One region of the Streptomyces sp. NPDC028308 genome, then DNA from elsewhere that is predicted to be linked to it. Evidence: riboswitches for the same ligand, from Rfam matches in the RefSeq annotation. Region 1 holds a riboswitch; each other region holds the start of a gene.
What was found. Region 1 has a riboswitch for cobalamin ahead of nicT (Nickel transporter NicT). Riboswitches for the same ligand answer to the same signal wherever they lie in the genome.
Positions count from the first base shown of each region.

Region 1 (5,232 bases):
CAGCACTCCGGGCCCGGTGAGCAGTACCAGGGCCAGCGCGAGATACCTCAACTCACCGTCCCCCAGCAGCCCCACGTCCGTACGACGGCCGTCGCCCCGGTCGAGCAACCCGCGGACGGTGCCGTCACGCAGGGGTTCGGCGAGCAGGTCGGCGATGGGGCCCGCGCAGCCTGCGCGGACCGCCTGGACGAGCAGCCCGTGCCGGCGGGAGCACTCGGTCCGGGTGCGCCAGAGCACGTCGGCGAGGTTGTCGCAGCCGGGCAGCAGGCGCCCGCCGCCGACCGGCACGGGTGCGCGCATGTACGGCGGGCGCGGGTCACAGGGGAAGACGGAGCGCAGCGCGATCACCATCTGCTCGGCGGCGGCGAGCACTTGGCGCTGCCCGTCGGTCTTGCCCGCGACGCGCAGGGGCAGCAGGGCGGTGCCGAGGCGGTCGTCGGGGAGTGGGCCCCGGGTCACGGGGGACGAGCCCGCCGTGTGCCAGGCGGCCTGGACGACCGGGCGGCTGGGGTCCCGCAGCGCCGTCTCCAGCAGGACGAGTCCGCCCGCGGTCAACCGTTCGCCCACGATGCGCAGTTCGGGTTCGGCCTGTACGGCGAGGTCGAGCCGGACCGGCCCTTCGGGGCCGTCGGCCGTACAGCCGATACGGAAGCCGCGCCGACGTTGGGCGTCCGGGCGGGCCCCCTCGGGTACACAGGCGGCCGAGTCGGGGAACACCTCGCACAGCTCGGCCCCGCCACCGAGCCGCGCCAGCGCCTCGTACGCCCGTAACGCACTGGACTTGCCGCTGCCGCTGGGGCCCGCGAAGAGGGTCAGCCGTCCCAGCGTGAAGTCGGCGGCGCGGTGCCCGGCGAAGGCGGAGAGCCGCAGGTGGGTGACGCTCGGCCGTTCCGGCCGGGCCGGCTGAGGACTCGGCGCGGCGGAACCCGCCTCGGCGGCACCTGCCGGTACGGCCTGGCGCGGCTCACACTGCTCGTGGGACTCGCGCGGTTCACGCGCGTCACGCGGCTGATCCAACTGACGCAGCTCGCGCGACCGATCCGACTCACGTTCGTCGAGACCCGCGGACCCAACCCCCAGCGGCCCCGTCCGGCCGGCCACCCCGTTTCCCCGTACGGGCATCCCCGCACCCGCCGGTCGCGCCCCTGCCCCCGCCGCTCGCGGTTCGGGGACCCGCTCCTGCGCGGCCGGCTCGACCGGCACCTCCCGCCCGGTCGGCTTCGGGGCGCCGAACCGGCCCGGACGCCCCGCGGCATCCACGCGGTACCCGACGGGAGAAAGGGACTCACCGGGTCCATCGGGCTCAACGCACTGAACCGGCCGAACCGGTCGGCCAGATGAAGTGGACGGAACGGATGGAACAACCCGAAGGGACTGAACCGAACGAACGGGCTGAACAGGCTGAAGGGGAGGCAAAGGCGGCACGGTCATATCCGGACGGTAGGACTCCGCCGGGAGGCGAACCGTTCCACCCGGGCGACCTTCCTTCGTTCGAGGGATCACGCCCGTTGATCACGCGGCCCCGGCTACCGTCCGGCCGCCCCTCGGCAGGTCACCCGCGAGTGCCCGACCGCGCCGGGAACGTCCACGTCACAGCCCCGGAACCCCGACCCCCTCCATCAACCCCTGCACCTCGGTGCCCGGCGGTGTCAGCAGGAACACGTTGCGGTCGACCCGGTGCATCCCGCTCGCCAGGCCGAAGACGACGCCCGTGCTGAAGTCCAGCACCCGCTTGGCGACATCGGTCTCGGCGCCCGTCAGGTCGAGCAGGACGGGGATGCCCGCCATGAGTGTCTCTGCGACCTCGCGGGCGTCCGCGAACACATTGACCCGCAGCACGACGAAGCGCCGCCTGGTCTCGGTCGCGGCCTCGGGTATCGCCCGGTGGCCGACGGCGGAAGGCCAGGCGTCCCGGCCGCGCAACGGAACGACCTGGGCGAGCCCTTCCCACTGTTCATCGGTGACGTCGTGGCTGTTCACTGGCCATCCCCGCCCTGGCTCGCCATGGTTGTCTGCACCGGGCAATTCTTACGCATGGTCACCCGTTCGGCCGAACAGCGACACGGTACGCGACGGTTCTCCTTGCCGGAGAAGGGCTCTGAACGGCCGGGAGACAGCGGACCGGGCCGCCGAACTGCCGTAACTGCCGGTAACCACCGGGCGGTCGGACCTACGGGCGGTCGGGCTACCGAGCCGTCGAGCCGTCGGTCTCTCGGACTGTCGAGCCGTCGGGCTCGGACTGTCGGGGCTGTCGTGCCGGATTCAGGCGAGGCCCGTGCCGCAGTGTTCCAGCAGCGCGGCGGTCGGGGCGTCGACGAGCCGGTAGCGCACGACGCGGCCCTGCCTCTCGCCGACGACGACCTCCGCCGTACGCAGCAGCCGCAACGCCTGCGACACGGCCGGGTCGTTCATGCCCGTGGCGACGGCGAGGTCGGAGACGGCCAGGGGCCCGGCCCGGTGCAGCGCCAGCAGGAGAGCGAGCCGGCCGGGGTCGGCGAGCAGCGAGAAGCGGTCGGCCCACGCGCGTACCGCCGTGGGTTCGCCGATGGCGGCCACGGCGTCGCAGACCCGGTGGCCGTCGATGGTGCGCCGGCCGGCACGGTCGGCGGGGACGAGATGCATGGCGGCATTCTTCCAGGAGGCGCCGTGTGATCTTGGATACCTGCGCAACTGTGCAGGCTTGCAGCCGTTCACGGGCGGCACCTAAGGTTGGCGCGTCGTGGTGTTCGGGAAGACCGGTGACAGCCTTTCAGGGGCTCAGTCCGGAGCGGCCCTCGCCACTGTGATCGGGGAGTTCTCGTCCCGTGCCGCCCCAGGGCGGCGCCACTGGCCGGACGGCCGGGAAGGCAGGGGCGGGCGCGTCGACCCTCCACCACGCTCGGCTTCGGCTCGCGCGGGAGGTACCCGCAAGCCAGGAGACCGGCCACGGCATCTCACGAAGTGATCCACGAGGTGCTGGAGCGTGACCGCATGACCCTGCCCACCGGGCCCACGGGCCCCACCGTCTTCCAGTGGCGGCGCGAGGACACCGTCCGGACCGCCGGTCTGCTGGCGGTGATCGCCGCACTGCACGTCGTCGCGTTCGGTGTGCTGTTCCTGCTGGTCGTTCCGGCGCACTACGAGGTCGGCTCCAAGGCCTTCGGCATCGGGCTCGGCGTCACGGCGTACACCCTGGGCATGCGGCACGCCTTCGACGCCGACCACATAGCGGCCATCGACAACACCACGCGCAAGCTGATGGCGGACGGCAAGAGGCCGGTGTCCGTGGGGTTCTGGTTCGCGCTCGGTCACTCCAGCGTGGTGGTCGTCCTGGCCGCGCTGATCGCGGGCGGCACCCAGCTCGCCGGACGCATCATGAACGAGGGCTCGCGCACGCACCAGGTGCTGGGCGTCATGGGTACGACCGTCTCCGGCATGTTCCTGTACCTCATCGCGGCGCTCAACCTCGTTGCCCTGATGGGCATTCTGCGGGTCTTCCGGGCGATGCGGGAGGGGACGTACGACGAGCGGCAGCTCGAAGAGCACCTGGATTCACGGGGGTTCATGAACCGGATCCTCGGCCGTTTCACCAAGTCCATCAGCCGTCCCGGGCAGATGTTCCCGCTGGGCTTCCTGTTCGGCCTCGGCTTCGACACCGCGACCGAGGTGACGCTGATGGTGATGGCGGGCAGCGGGGCGGCGGCCGGGCTGCCCTGGTACGCGATCCTGTGCCTGCCGCTGCTGTTCGCGGCGGGCATGAGCCTCTTCGACACGCTGGACGGCACGTTCATGAACTTCGCCTACCAGTGGGCCTTCTCGAACCCCGTGCGCAAGGTGTTCTACAACCTCACCATCACGGGGCTGTCGATCGCGGTCGCGTTCCTGATCGGCACCATCGAGCTGGTCGGCGTCCTGCACGACAAGCTCGACCTGCGGGACGCGGTCACCGGCTGGATCGCGGACCTAGACCTCGACAACGTGGGCTTCATCATCGTCGGCCTCTTCGTGATCGTCTGGGCCGCCGCGCTCGCGTACTGGCGCCTTGCCAGGGTCGAGCAGCGCTGGGCGGTCCGCCCGGCCGACGGCGGCTGAGACGGGGCCGCGAGCCTCAGCGCCGGAGCGCCGGGGGGCCGGCGACAGTGGCGGGCGCCGGAGCGCAGGGGGCCGGGCGAGCGTGGCGGGCGCCGGAGCCCTATTGGCACGGGGCCGACTCCGCACCCGGAACACGCATGACACTCAGTCCCCTCCCCACCAGGCACTGAGTGTCACCTCGATACCGCCGATGCTAGTTTCGCCGCATGAGCGAGACATCCCCCGGGGGTCCGTCGGCCGGCGCGGGGGCGCCGAAGCCGCCGATGCGCGACGCCCTGGTCGCGGCCGCGTTCCGGCTGTTCCTGGAGCGGGGGTACGAGCAGACGACGGTCGACGACATCGTCGCGCTGGCCGGGGTGGGCCGACGGTCGTTCTTCCGGTACTTCCCGTCGAAGGAGGACGTGGTCTTCCCGGACCACGAACGCTGTCTCGCGGAGATGACCGAGTTCCTGGAGTCCGGCCCGCCGCAGGACGACCCCGTCGCGCGCGTCTGCGACGCGGCCCGGCTCGTCCTGCGGATGTACGCGGAGAACCCGACGTTCTCCGTGCAGCGTTACCGGCTGACCAAGCGGGTGCCCGGGCTGCGGGCGTACGAGCTCTCCGTGGTGTGGCGCTACGAGCGTGCCCTAGCCGACCACCTGCGGACCCGTCTCACCGACCGGCGTGACGGCACCCTGCACGCCGACGTGATCGCCGCCGCCGTGGTCGCGGCCCACAACAACGCCCTGCGTTCCTGGCTGCGCGCGGACGGCGAGGGGGACGCCGACGCCTTCGTGGACCGGGCCCTGGACTACGTGCGGCGGACGTTCGGCACGGAGGGCCCGGTGGCGCGTACGGAGGAGGGCGAGGACGTGGTGGTCCTGGTGGCCCGGCGCGGGGTCCCCATGTGGCGGGTCGTCAAGGAGATCGAGTCCGTCTGGACCGATTGAGGGTACGCAGTGCCTTTACGACTGGCACTGAGTGCCATACTCTGTGGCGCGTGCACGGCGATCCGAGCACATCAGATTCCGGCCGAGCGCAGGGAGATGACATCGTGTTCCACCCGGGAATCGGGATCGCGGCGGACGTGCTGGACGCCGACGTCCCTGAGAGCAACGCCACCGTCCCCGTCGAGAGCGGCGCCCCCGCCTGGGCCGGCAAGTCGAGCGAGGAACGCCTCGC
Region 1 is NZ_JBVHTO010000003.1:213,050-218,281, reverse strand. Features, by position in the region: gene ACZ4VA_RS08615 (AAA family ATPase) at 1-1,017, opposite strand, end outside; gene ACZ4VA_RS08610 (cell division protein SepF) at 1,591-1,980, opposite strand; gene ACZ4VA_RS08605 (ArsR/SmtB family transcription factor) at 2,263-2,622, opposite strand; cobalamin riboswitch at 2,704-2,942, shown strand; gene nicT (Nickel transporter NicT) at 2,971-4,071, shown strand; gene ACZ4VA_RS08595 (TetR family transcriptional regulator) at 4,335-5,000, shown strand; gene ACZ4VA_RS08590 (Zn-ribbon domain-containing OB-fold protein) at 5,105-5,232, shown strand, end outside.

Region 2 (5,232 bases), on a different contig from region 1:
CGCACTGGTGGAACGACTGCACCGGCGCCAGCTCCGCCTTCGCCGCGGACCACGCGCTGTGGATCGCGCGTTACGACTCGGCGGACGCGGGGCCGCTGCCCGCGGGGTGGACGTACTGGACGTTCTGGCAGTACGACAACGGCGGCCGGCTGCCGGGTGACCAGAATCTCTTCAACGGGTCCCTGCGCGGACTGCGGACCTTCGCGAGGGGCTAGCGGAGCCCCATATTCCGCCTCTCTGCGGCCCTCGCACGCGCCAGTCGCACACAAGCGGAAGGGCGGCACGCCGATCGGGTCACCGCTCCGCCCGCCCCAGTTCATCTTCCGTTCACCCAGGTTGCCTACGTTCCACTTGCCACTGACGTCCAACAGAAGCCTGGGTAAATGGAACACATCACGCTTCTCCTCGGGATCGTGATCGTTACCGCTCTCGTGTTCGATTTCACGAACGGTTTCCACGACACTGCCAACGCGATGGCGACGACCATCTCGACCGGCGCTCTGAAGCCCAAGACGGCGGTGGCGATGTCCGCCGCGCTGAATCTCGTCGGCGCCTTCCTCTCCGTGGAGGTCGCCAAGACGATCTCCGGCGGCATCATCAACGAAGAGGGCATCCGCACCGAGGTCATATTCGCGGCGCTCGTCGGCGCCATCCTGTGGAATCTGCTGACCTGGCTCCTGGGTCTGCCCTCCAGCTCCTCCCACGCACTCTTCGGCGGCCTCATCGGCGCCGCGGTCATGTCGGCCGGCTGGTCGTCGGTGAACGGCTCGACCGTCGTCACCAAGGTGCTCATCCCCGCGGTCGCCGCGCCCGTCGTGGCCGGACTCGCCGCGATGCTCGCCACGCGACTGACGTACAAGATCGGCAGCCGCGCCGACGAGAAGGCGACCGCCAAGGGCTACCGCGCCGGCCAGATCGCCTCCGCGGGCCTGGTCTCGCTGGCCCACGGCACGAACGACGCGCAGAAGACGATGGGCATCATCACCCTCGCCCTGGTCACCGGCGGCGTGCTCGCGCCGGGCTCCAACCCTCCCACCTGGGTCATCGTCTCGGCCGGTATGGCCATCGCGCTCGGCACCTACCTCGGCGGCTGGCGCATCATCCGCACCATGGGCAAGGGCCTCACCGACCTCGCGCCGCCGCAGGGCTTCGCCGCCCAGACCAGCGCCGCCACGGTCATCCTGGCCTCCTCGCACCTGGGCTTCTCGCTCTCCACCACCCAGTCCTGCTCCGGCGCGGTCATGGGCTCCGGCCTCGGCCGCAAGGGCGGCGTCGTCCGCTGGTCGACCGCGACCCGCATGTTCATCGCCTGGGGCCTGACCCTGCCCGCCGCGGGGCTCGTCGGCGCCGGCGCCGAGTTCCTCACCCAGCAGGGCACCTGGGGCATCATCGCCACGGGCACGCTGCTCGTGGCCGGTGCCGGGGTCATCTGGACGCTCTCGCGCCGCCAGCCCGTCACCATGGACAACGTCAACGAGACCGACGCCGAGCCCGCGGGTGTCGTCACCACCGCGATCGCCGCGGTCACCCCGCCGCCGGCCGGCCCGGTCAGCCTGACGGCCACCATCCCGGCCCCGGACTCCGGTCCCTCCACCGAGCCCACCCGCCCGGCCACGGTCTAAGGAACGAACAGCATGCACATCGACTGGGCAGCCCTCGGCTCCGTGTTCGGAGTCAGCCTCGTGGTCACCGTGGCCCTCGTCGGCCTCTTCACCCTCGGCATCGTCGGCCTCACCAAGCGGGAGTCCGCCGGCGCGCAGGGCGGATCCGCCGCCCTCGCGGTCACCACCGCGTACGCCTGCTTCGCCGCCTGCGCGGCGGCGGTGGGGTACGGGATCTATCTGATCGTCGCCTGACGACCGGACAGAACCGGCGAAAGCCGAACAACGCGGCATCACTTCACGTGGGGTGCGGGACGGATCACCGTCCCGCACCCCACGTGCGTGTGGGCCTTCGCACACTCTCCCTCCGCAGGTCAACAGCAAGTTGACGGCTGTTCTGAGCCCGTGGTGGACTGCCGGAGCCAAGTACGGCGACTGGAGAGGAAGCCGGTGTGAATCCGGCGCGGTCCCGCCACTGTCACCGGGGAAGGAAGTCCCCCGGGAGCCAGGAACTCTCCCCGCCGGTCTCTTCGAACCAGGGCGCGGACACCCTGAGTGAGGACATATCGCCATGCGCGGCTGCCCGTTGCGGGTCTTGTTGAGTACGAGGGTTCTACTTCACCCCACGGCGGGCTGACGCCGTGCGTGCCGATCGCGTCTTCGCGTACGGCGCCACCGCCGGCCTCCTCGGCGACCTGCTCCTCGGCGATCCCCGCCGCGGGCACCCGGTCGCCGCTTTCGGACGGGCCGCGGGCGCCGTGGAACGGGTGCTGTGGCGGGACCACCGCGGGTGGGGCGCGCTGCACACCGCCGTCTGCGTGGGCGGCGCCGCCGGGCTCGCCGCGCTGGCGAGCCGTTCCGTACGCCCCTCCCCCGCCGCCGCCGTCGCGCTGACCGCCGCCGCCACCTGGGCCGTCGTAGGCGGCACCTCCCTCGGCCGTGAGGCCCGCGCCGTGGGCCGCGCGCTGGAAGCCGGGGACGTCGACGCCGCCCGTGAGCGGCTGCCACACCTGTGCGGGCGGGACCCGCAGGCGCTGGACGCCGACGGGATCGCCCGGGCCGTGGTCGAGTCCGTCGCCGAGAACACCTCCGACGCCGTGGTGGGAGCCCTCGTCTGGGGCGCCGTCGCCGGGGTGCCCGGACTGGTCGCCTTCCGGGCCGTGAACACCCTGGACGCCATGGTCGGCCACAAGTCGGCCCGCCACCGCCGCTACGGCTGGGCCTCCGCGCGGCTCGACGACGTCGCCGGCTGGCCGGGTGCCCGGCTCACCGCCGTCCTCGCGGCCGTCGCGGGCGACGACCCGCGCGGCGCGGTCCGCGCCTGGCGCGCCGACGCCGGCCGCCACCCGAGCCCCAACGCCGGTCCCGTGGAGGCCTCGTTCGCGGGGGCGCTGGGCGTGCGGCTCGGCGGGACCCTCTCCTACGGCGGCAGGGTCGAGCACCGGCCCGTGCTGAACGGGAGCGGCCGAGCCGTCGGGGTGCACGACATCGAACGGGCCGTACGCCTGTCGCGCCGGGTGAGCCGGCTCGCGCTGGGCGTCTGCGTCGCGGGACGACTGCTGTCGAAGGGAGCGAGGCCGTGAGCGGCGGGCTGCTGGTCGCCGGAACCACCTCCGACGCGGGCAAGAGCGTCGTGACCGCCGGGATCTGCCGGTGGCTGGTGCGGCAGGGCGTGAAGGTGGCGCCCTTCAAGGCGCAGAACATGTCCCTCAACTCCTTCGTCACGCGCGAGGGTGCGGAGATCGGGCGGGCGCAGGCCATGCAGGCGCAGGCCGCCCGCGTCGAGCCGACCGCGCTGATGAACCCCGTGCTGCTCAAGCCGGGCAGCGACCGCAGCAGCCAGGTCGTGCTGATGGGGAAGCCGGTCGGCGAGATGAGCGCGCGCGGCTACCACGGGGGCCGCCAGGAGGCGCTGCTCGGGACCGTGCTGGAGTGCCTGGCCGAGTTGCGGGGCACGTATGACGCGGTGATCTGTGAGGGGGCCGGCAGTCCTGCCGAGATCAATCTGCGGCGCACCGACATCGTGAACATGGGCATCGCCCGCAACGCGCGCCTGCCCGTCCTGGTGGTCGGGGACATCGACCGGGGCGGCGTCTTCGCGTCCTTCTTCGGCACGGTCGCGCTGCTCAGCCGCGAGGACCAGGAGCTCGTCGCCGGGTTCCTGGTCAACAAGTTCCGCGGGGACGTCTCGCTGCTGGAGCCGGGCCTGGAGATGCTGCACGGGCTCACCGGCCGGCCCTCGTACGGCGTCCTGCCGTTCCGGCACGGCCTCGGCATCGACGAGGAGGACGGACTTCGGGTGTCCCTGCGCGGGAGCGTCCGGGAGTCCGTCGTGGCGCCGCCGGTCGGCGAGGACGTGCTGCGGGTCGCCGTCTGCGCGGTGCCGCTGATGTCCAACTTCACGGACGTCGACGCCCTCGCCGCCGAACCGGGCGTCGTCGTGCGGTTCGTGGACCGGGCGGAGGAACTGGCCGACGCGGACCTGGTCGTCGTACCGGGCACCCGTGGCACGGTGAACGCCCTGCGGTGGCTGCGGGAGCGCGGCCTCGCGGACGCGATCGCGCGCAGGGCCGCCGAGGGGCGGCCCGTCCTCGGGATCTGCGGCGGCTTCCAGGCCCTGGGCGAGCACATCGAGGACGACGTCGAGTCGCGGGCGGGCCACGTCGAGGGGCTCGGACTGCTGCCCGTGCGGGTGCGGTTCGCGCGGGAGAAGACGCTCACGCGGCCCGTCGGCGAGGCGCTCGGCGAGCACGTCGAGGGCTACGAGATCCACCACGGGGTCGCCGAGGTCACCGGCGGCGAACCCTTCCTGGACGGCTGCCGGGTCGGCGCCGTCTGGGGCACGCACTGGCACGGCTCGCTGGAGTCGGACGGGTTCCGGCGGGCGTTCCTGCGGGAGGTGGCGGCCGCCGCGGGCCGCCGGTTCGTGCCGGCCGCCGGCACGTCGTTCGCCACCCTGCGCGAGGAGCAGCTGGACCTGCTCGGCGATCTGATCGAGGAACACGCGGACACGGACGCGCTGTGGCGGCTCATCGAGTCGGGCGCTCCGACAGGACTGCCTTTCATCCCACCGGGAGCACCCGCATGAGCACAGTGTTGTTGTTGTCGACCGCCGACACGGATCTGCTGGCGGCCCGGGCCTCCGGCGCCGCGTACCGGATCGGCAACCCGAACCGGGTAGACGTCGCCGAGGAGCTGCCCGCGCTGGTGACGGGCGCGGACGTCGCCGTCGTACGGCTGCTGGGCGGCAAGCGGGCCTGGGAGGACGGGCTGGCCGCGCTGCGGGCGTCCGGGATCCCGACCGTACTGCTCGGCGGGGAGTCCGTACCGGACGCCGAGCTGATGGCGGAGTCGTCCGTGCCGGCCGGTGTCGTCGCGGAGGCGCTGCGCTACCTCGTCGAGGGCGGCCCGGAGAACCTGACCGAACTGGCGCGCTTCCTCTCGGACACCGTGCTGCTCACGGGTGAGGGCTTCGAGGAGCCGAGGAAGACGGCCGAGTTCGGGGTGCACGGCGAGCGGGACCTGGCCGAGGGCCGCCCGACCGTCGGCGTGCTCTTCTACCGGGCCCACGAACTGTCCGGCAACACCGCCTTCGTCGACACGCTGTGCGACGCGATCGAGGCGCGCGGCG
Region 2 is NZ_JBVHTO010000007.1:67,707-72,938, forward strand. Features, by position in the region: gene ACZ4VA_RS17090 (lysozyme) at 1-215, shown strand, start outside; gene ACZ4VA_RS17095 (inorganic phosphate transporter) at 384-1,622, shown strand; gene ACZ4VA_RS17100 (hypothetical protein) at 1,635-1,856, shown strand; cobalamin riboswitch at 1,994-2,136, shown strand; gene ACZ4VA_RS17105 (cobalamin biosynthesis protein) at 2,243-3,184, shown strand; gene ACZ4VA_RS17110 (cobyric acid synthase) at 3,181-4,689, shown strand; gene cobN (cobaltochelatase subunit CobN) at 4,686-5,232, shown strand, end outside.
Region 2: linked by a shared signal. The riboswitch ahead of ACZ4VA_RS17105 (cobalamin biosynthesis protein) and the one ahead of nicT (Nickel transporter NicT) in region 1 are both predicted to bind cobalamin.

Region 3 (5,232 bases), on a different contig from region 1:
TGGACTAGATCGCCCGGGTCCCCGCATGAAGCGAGCCCTCATGAGTGCGGAAAACGCCGTCGTGGGGCATTCGCCGCCGCGGAGAATCCCCAGGTCGGGACCGATATGCGGACGGGGGGTTCCGTCTGCGTGACACCGTCGCCTACATTGCCTGCGCATTACACAGGTGATCAGCGAGGGGACGGAGCCGCGGAATGTCAGATGTGCCCGAAGTCAAGCCACCGGTGGTGACACCGGTCCGCGTGGTCATTGCCGTCTGCCTCGTCGCGCCGTTCGTGGCGATGCTGTGGGTCGGCTCCTACGCGAAGACCGACCCGACGTTCATCGGAATCCCGTTCTTCTACTGGTACCAGATGCTGTGGGTGCTCATCTCCACGCTGCTCACCATGACCGCGTACCAGCTCTGGCAGCGTGACCAGCGCGCCCGCGCGACGAAGGACGGGGGTGCGTCGAAGTGAACGACGGCGTGAACGGAGTCGCCCTCGGCGTCTTCATCTTCTTCTTCCTGGCCGTCACGGTCATGGGCTTCCTGGCCGCGCGCTGGCGCAAGGCCGAGAACGAGCACAGCCTCGACGAATGGGGCCTGGGCGGACGGTCGTTCGGCACCTGGGTCACCTGGTTCCTGCTCGGCGGCGACCTCTACACGGCGTACACGTTCGTCGCCGTCCCCGCGGCGATCTACGCGGCGGGCGCGGCGGGCTTCTTCGCGGTGCCGTACACCATCCTCGTCTACCCGCTGATCTTCACCTTCCTGCCGCGGCTGTGGTCGGTCTCGCACAAGCACGGCTATGTGACGACCTCCGACTTCGTGCGCGGGCGCTTCGGCTCCAAGGGGCTGTCGCTCGCGGTCGCCGTCACCGGCATCCTCGCCACGATGCCGTACATCGCCCTGCAACTGGTCGGCATCCAGGCGGTGCTGGACGTGATGGGCGTCGGCGGCGGCGAGAACACCAACTGGTTCGTGAAGGACCTGCCGCTGCTCATCGCGTTCGGCGTGCTGGCCGCGTACACCTACTCCTCGGGGCTGCGGGCGCCCGCCCTGATCGCGTTCGTGAAGGACACCCTGATCTACATCGTGATCGCGGTGGCCATCATCTACATCCCGATCAAGCTGGGCGGGTTCGACGAGATCTTCAAGGCGGCGGGCGAGAAGTACACGGCCGCCGGTGCGGGCGGGGTCGTGCCCGCCGAGGCCGGACAGTGGACCTACGCCACGCTCGCGCTCGGCTCGGCGCTCGCCCTGTTCATGTACCCGCACTCGATCACGGCGACGCTGTCCAGCCGCAGCCGTGACGTGATCCGGCGCAACACCACCATCCTGCCGCTGTACTCCCTCATGCTGGGCCTGCTCGCCCTGCTCGGGTTCATGGCGATCGCGGCCGGGGTGAAGGTGCAGAACGGGCAGCTGGCGATCCCGCAGCTGTTCGAGAACATGTTCCCGGACTGGTTCGCGGGCGTGGCCTTCGCGGCCATCGGCATCGGCGCGCTGGTGCCGGCGGCGATCATGTCGATCGCGGCGGCGAACCTCTTCACCCGCAACATCTACAAGGACTTCATCAAGCCGGACGCGACGCCGCAGCAGGAGACCAAGGTCTCCAAGCTGGTCTCGCTGCTGGTGAAGGTGGGCGCGCTGGCCTTCGTCCTCACCATGGACAAGACGGTCGCGATCAACTTCCAGCTGCTGGGCGGCATCTGGATCCTCCAGACCTTCCCGGCGCTGGTCGGCGGCCTGTTCACCCGCTGGTTCCACCGCTGGGCGCTGCTCGCCGGCTGGGCCGTCGGCATGGTCTACGGCACCTTCGCCGCGTACGGGGTCGCCTCCCCGACGCAGCGGCACTTCGGCGGTAGTTCGAAGGAGATTCCCGGCATCGGGGAGATCGGCTACATCGGGCTGACGGCCTTCGTGCTGAACCTGGCGGTCACGGTCGTGCTCACCTTCGTCCTGCGTGCCGTGAAGGCTCCCGACGGCCTGGACGAGACGTCGCCGGAGGACTACACGGCGGACGCCGGGGACCCGGGCGTCCAGGTGGAGCTGCCGCCGGCCACGGCGGGCACCTCGCATTGAAGTCCCTCTCGTACACACCATGTCGGGCCGCCGGAGGAAAACCGGCGGCCCGACGTCGTTCCCGTCCGGCAGACTCACCCGCATGGACATCATCGTCAGGCGGGCGCTGCCCGGGGAGTACGGGACGCTCGGGGAGATCACCGCACAGGCGTATCTCGGTGACGGTCTGCTCGACTTCGGGGAGGGCGACGGCTACCTGGTGCACCTGCGGGACGTCGCGCGGCGCGCCGCCGCGGCCGAGGTCCTGGTCGCCGTGGACCGGGACGCCACCGTGCTCGGCGGGGTGACGTACGTGCCGTCGGCCGGCAACGCCATGGCCGAGCTGGCCCGTCCCGGCGAGGCCGAGATCCGCATGCTGGCGGTCGCCCCGCAGGCGCGCGGAAGAGGAGCGGGCGAGGCCCTGGTGCGCGCCTGCGTCGACCGCGCGCGGGCCACGGAGGGCTGCGTCCGCGTCGTGCTGTCGACCCAGCGGACCATGCGCGCCGCGCACCGGATCTACGAGCGGCTCGGCTTCGTCCGGACCCCCGAGCGCGACTGGAATCCCGTCCCGGAGCTCGACGACATCCTGCTGCTGACCTACGAACTGACGCTCTGACAGCTGCGTCCACCGCGGCCGACTGACACCCTCCGGAGCCGACACGACACAACATGTGGGGGTGCGTCGACGGCCCGGCACAAGATGTATGCTCATGCTCGCTGTCGCCGCAGGGGAATCCGGTGCGAATCCGGAACTGTCCCGCAACGGTGTACTTGTGCGTGTTCGCGCACACGGTCAGTCCGAGGACCTGCCGACAGTGCGCCCGGCCCGTCCGGTCCGGGTGCCCAGACGTCCGGGCCTCGTGGAGTGGGCCGGTGGACGCACGCGTACCCGTGCCGGGGTGACGTGTGCCCCGCTGCCCTCCCTCCAGGCCCCGTGCCGAGCGAGGGAGAGCCCCACGTGACCATCGCGCCAGCCGATCCGGCCGCAGCGACACCGTCCGCGACAGCGGCGGAGACGGACGGTCCCGGTGCCGCGTTGCTGCGGACCCTGACCGACCTCACCGCAGACCTCCCCGGCGCCGACCCCGGCCGGGTCGCCGCCGCCGCCCTGCGCGGCCGGTCCGCGCGGGCGGACGGGGCGGAGCTGCGCGAGCTGGCCACCGAGGCCGCGGCGGGACTCATCTCCGAGGACCCCGTCTACTCGCGCCTCGCCGCCCGGCTGCTGACGATCGGCATCGCCGCCGAGGCCGCCTCCCAGGGAGTCACCTCCTTCTCCGCCTCGGTCGCCGTCGGCCACCGGGAGGGGCTGATCGCGGACCGCACCGCCGAGTTCGTCCGCCTGCACGCGGAGCGCCTGGACGCGCTCGTGGACACCGCCGGGGACGACCGCTTCGGCTACTTCGGCCTGCGCACGCTGCACAGCCGCTACCTCCTGCGGCACCCGATCACCCGGCAGGTGATCGAGACCCCGCAGCACTTCATGCTGCGCGTCGCCGCCGGCCTCGCCGAGGACGACACCCCGCGCGCCGTCGACGAAGTGGCCGCGCTCTACGGCCTGATGAGCCGGCTCGAGTACCTGCCGTCCTCCCCCACGCTCTTCAACTCCGGTACGCGGCACCCCCAGATGTCGTCCTGCTACCTCCTCGACTCGCCCCTGGACGAGCTGGACTCCCTCTACGACCGCTACCACCAGGTGGCCCGCCTCTCCAAGCACGCCGGCGGCATCGGCCTGTCCTACTCCCGCATCCGCTCCCGGGGTTCGCTGATCCGCGGCACGAACGGGCACTCCAACGGCATCGTCCCGTTCCTGAAGACCCTGGACGCCTCGGTCGCCGCCGTGAACCAGGGCGGCCGGCGCAAGGGCGCGGCGGCGGTGTACCTGGAGACCTGGCACTCCGACATCGAGGAGTTCCTGGAGCTGCGCGACAACACCGGCGAGGACGCCCGCCGTACGCACAACCTGAACCTCGCCCACTGGATCCCGGACGAGTTCATGCGCCGGGTCGACGCGAACGGCGTCTGGTCGCTGTTCTCACCGTCCGACGTGCCCGAGCTGGTCGACCTGTGGGGCGAGGAGTTCGACGCCGCGTACCGCGCGGCCGAGGAGGCCGGGCTCGCGCGGAAGACGATCCCGGCCCGGGACCTGTACGGCCGGATGATGCGCACGCTGGCGCAGACCGGCAACGGCTGGATGACCTTCAAGGACGCCGCCAACCGCACCGCCAACCAGACGGCGGAGCCCGGGCACACCGTGCACTCCTCGAACCTGTGCACCGAGATCCTGGAGGTCACGGACGACGGGGAGACCGCGGTCTGCAACCTGGGCTCGGTCAACCTCGGGGCGTTCGTGGTGGACGGGGACATCGACTGGGAGCGGCTGGACGAGACCGTCCGCACCGCGGTGACGTTCCTCGACCGGGTCGTGGACATCAACTTCTACCCGACCGAGCAGGCGGGCCGCTCCAACGCCCGCTGGCGCCCGGTGGGCCTCGGCGCGATGGGCCTCCAGGACGTCTTCTTCAAGCTGCGGCTGCCCTTCGACTCCCCGGAGGCGAAGCGGCTCTCCACCCGGATCGCCGAGCGCGTCATGCTGGCCGCCTACGAGGCGTCCGCGGACCTCGCCGAGCGCAACGGCCCGCTGCCCGCCTGGGAGAAGACCCGCACCGCCCGCGGTGTGCTGCACCCCGACCACTACGCGACCGAGCCGGCCTGGCCGGAGCGGTGGGCGGCCCTGCGCGAGCGGATCGCGGCCGTCGGCATGCGCAACTCGCTGCTGCTCGCCATCGCGCCGACCGCGACGATCGCCTCCATCGCCGGCGTGTACGAGTGCATCGAGCCGCAGGTGTCCAACCTGTTCAAGCGCGAGACGCTGTCCGGCGAGTTCCTCCAGGTCAACTCCTACCTGGTGGACGAGCTCAAGCGGCTCGGCGTGTGGGACGCGCAGACCCGGGAGGCGCTGCGCGAGTCGAACGGCTCGGTGCAGGGCTTCACCTGGGTGCCGCAGGAGGTGCGGGACCTGTACCGCACGGCCTGGGAGATCCCGCAGCGCGCGCTGATCGACATGGCCGCCGCCCGGACCCCGTACCTGGACCAGGCGCAGTCGCTGAACCTGTTCCTGGAGACGCCGACCATCGGCAAGCTCTCCTCGATGTACGCGTACGCCTGGAAGTCGGGCCTGAAGACGACGT
Region 3 is NZ_JBVHTO010000013.1:79,288-84,519, forward strand. Features, by position in the region: gene ACZ4VA_RS29210 (GntR family transcriptional regulator) at 1-8, shown strand, start outside; gene ACZ4VA_RS29215 (DUF3311 domain-containing protein) at 195-458, shown strand; gene mctP (monocarboxylate uptake permease MctP) at 455-2,065, shown strand; gene ACZ4VA_RS29225 (GNAT family N-acetyltransferase) at 2,148-2,660, shown strand; cobalamin riboswitch at 2,714-2,872, shown strand; gene ACZ4VA_RS29230 (ribonucleoside-diphosphate reductase subunit alpha) at 3,003-5,232, shown strand, end outside.
Region 3: linked by a shared signal. The riboswitch ahead of ACZ4VA_RS29230 (ribonucleoside-diphosphate reductase subunit alpha) and the one ahead of nicT (Nickel transporter NicT) in region 1 are both predicted to bind cobalamin.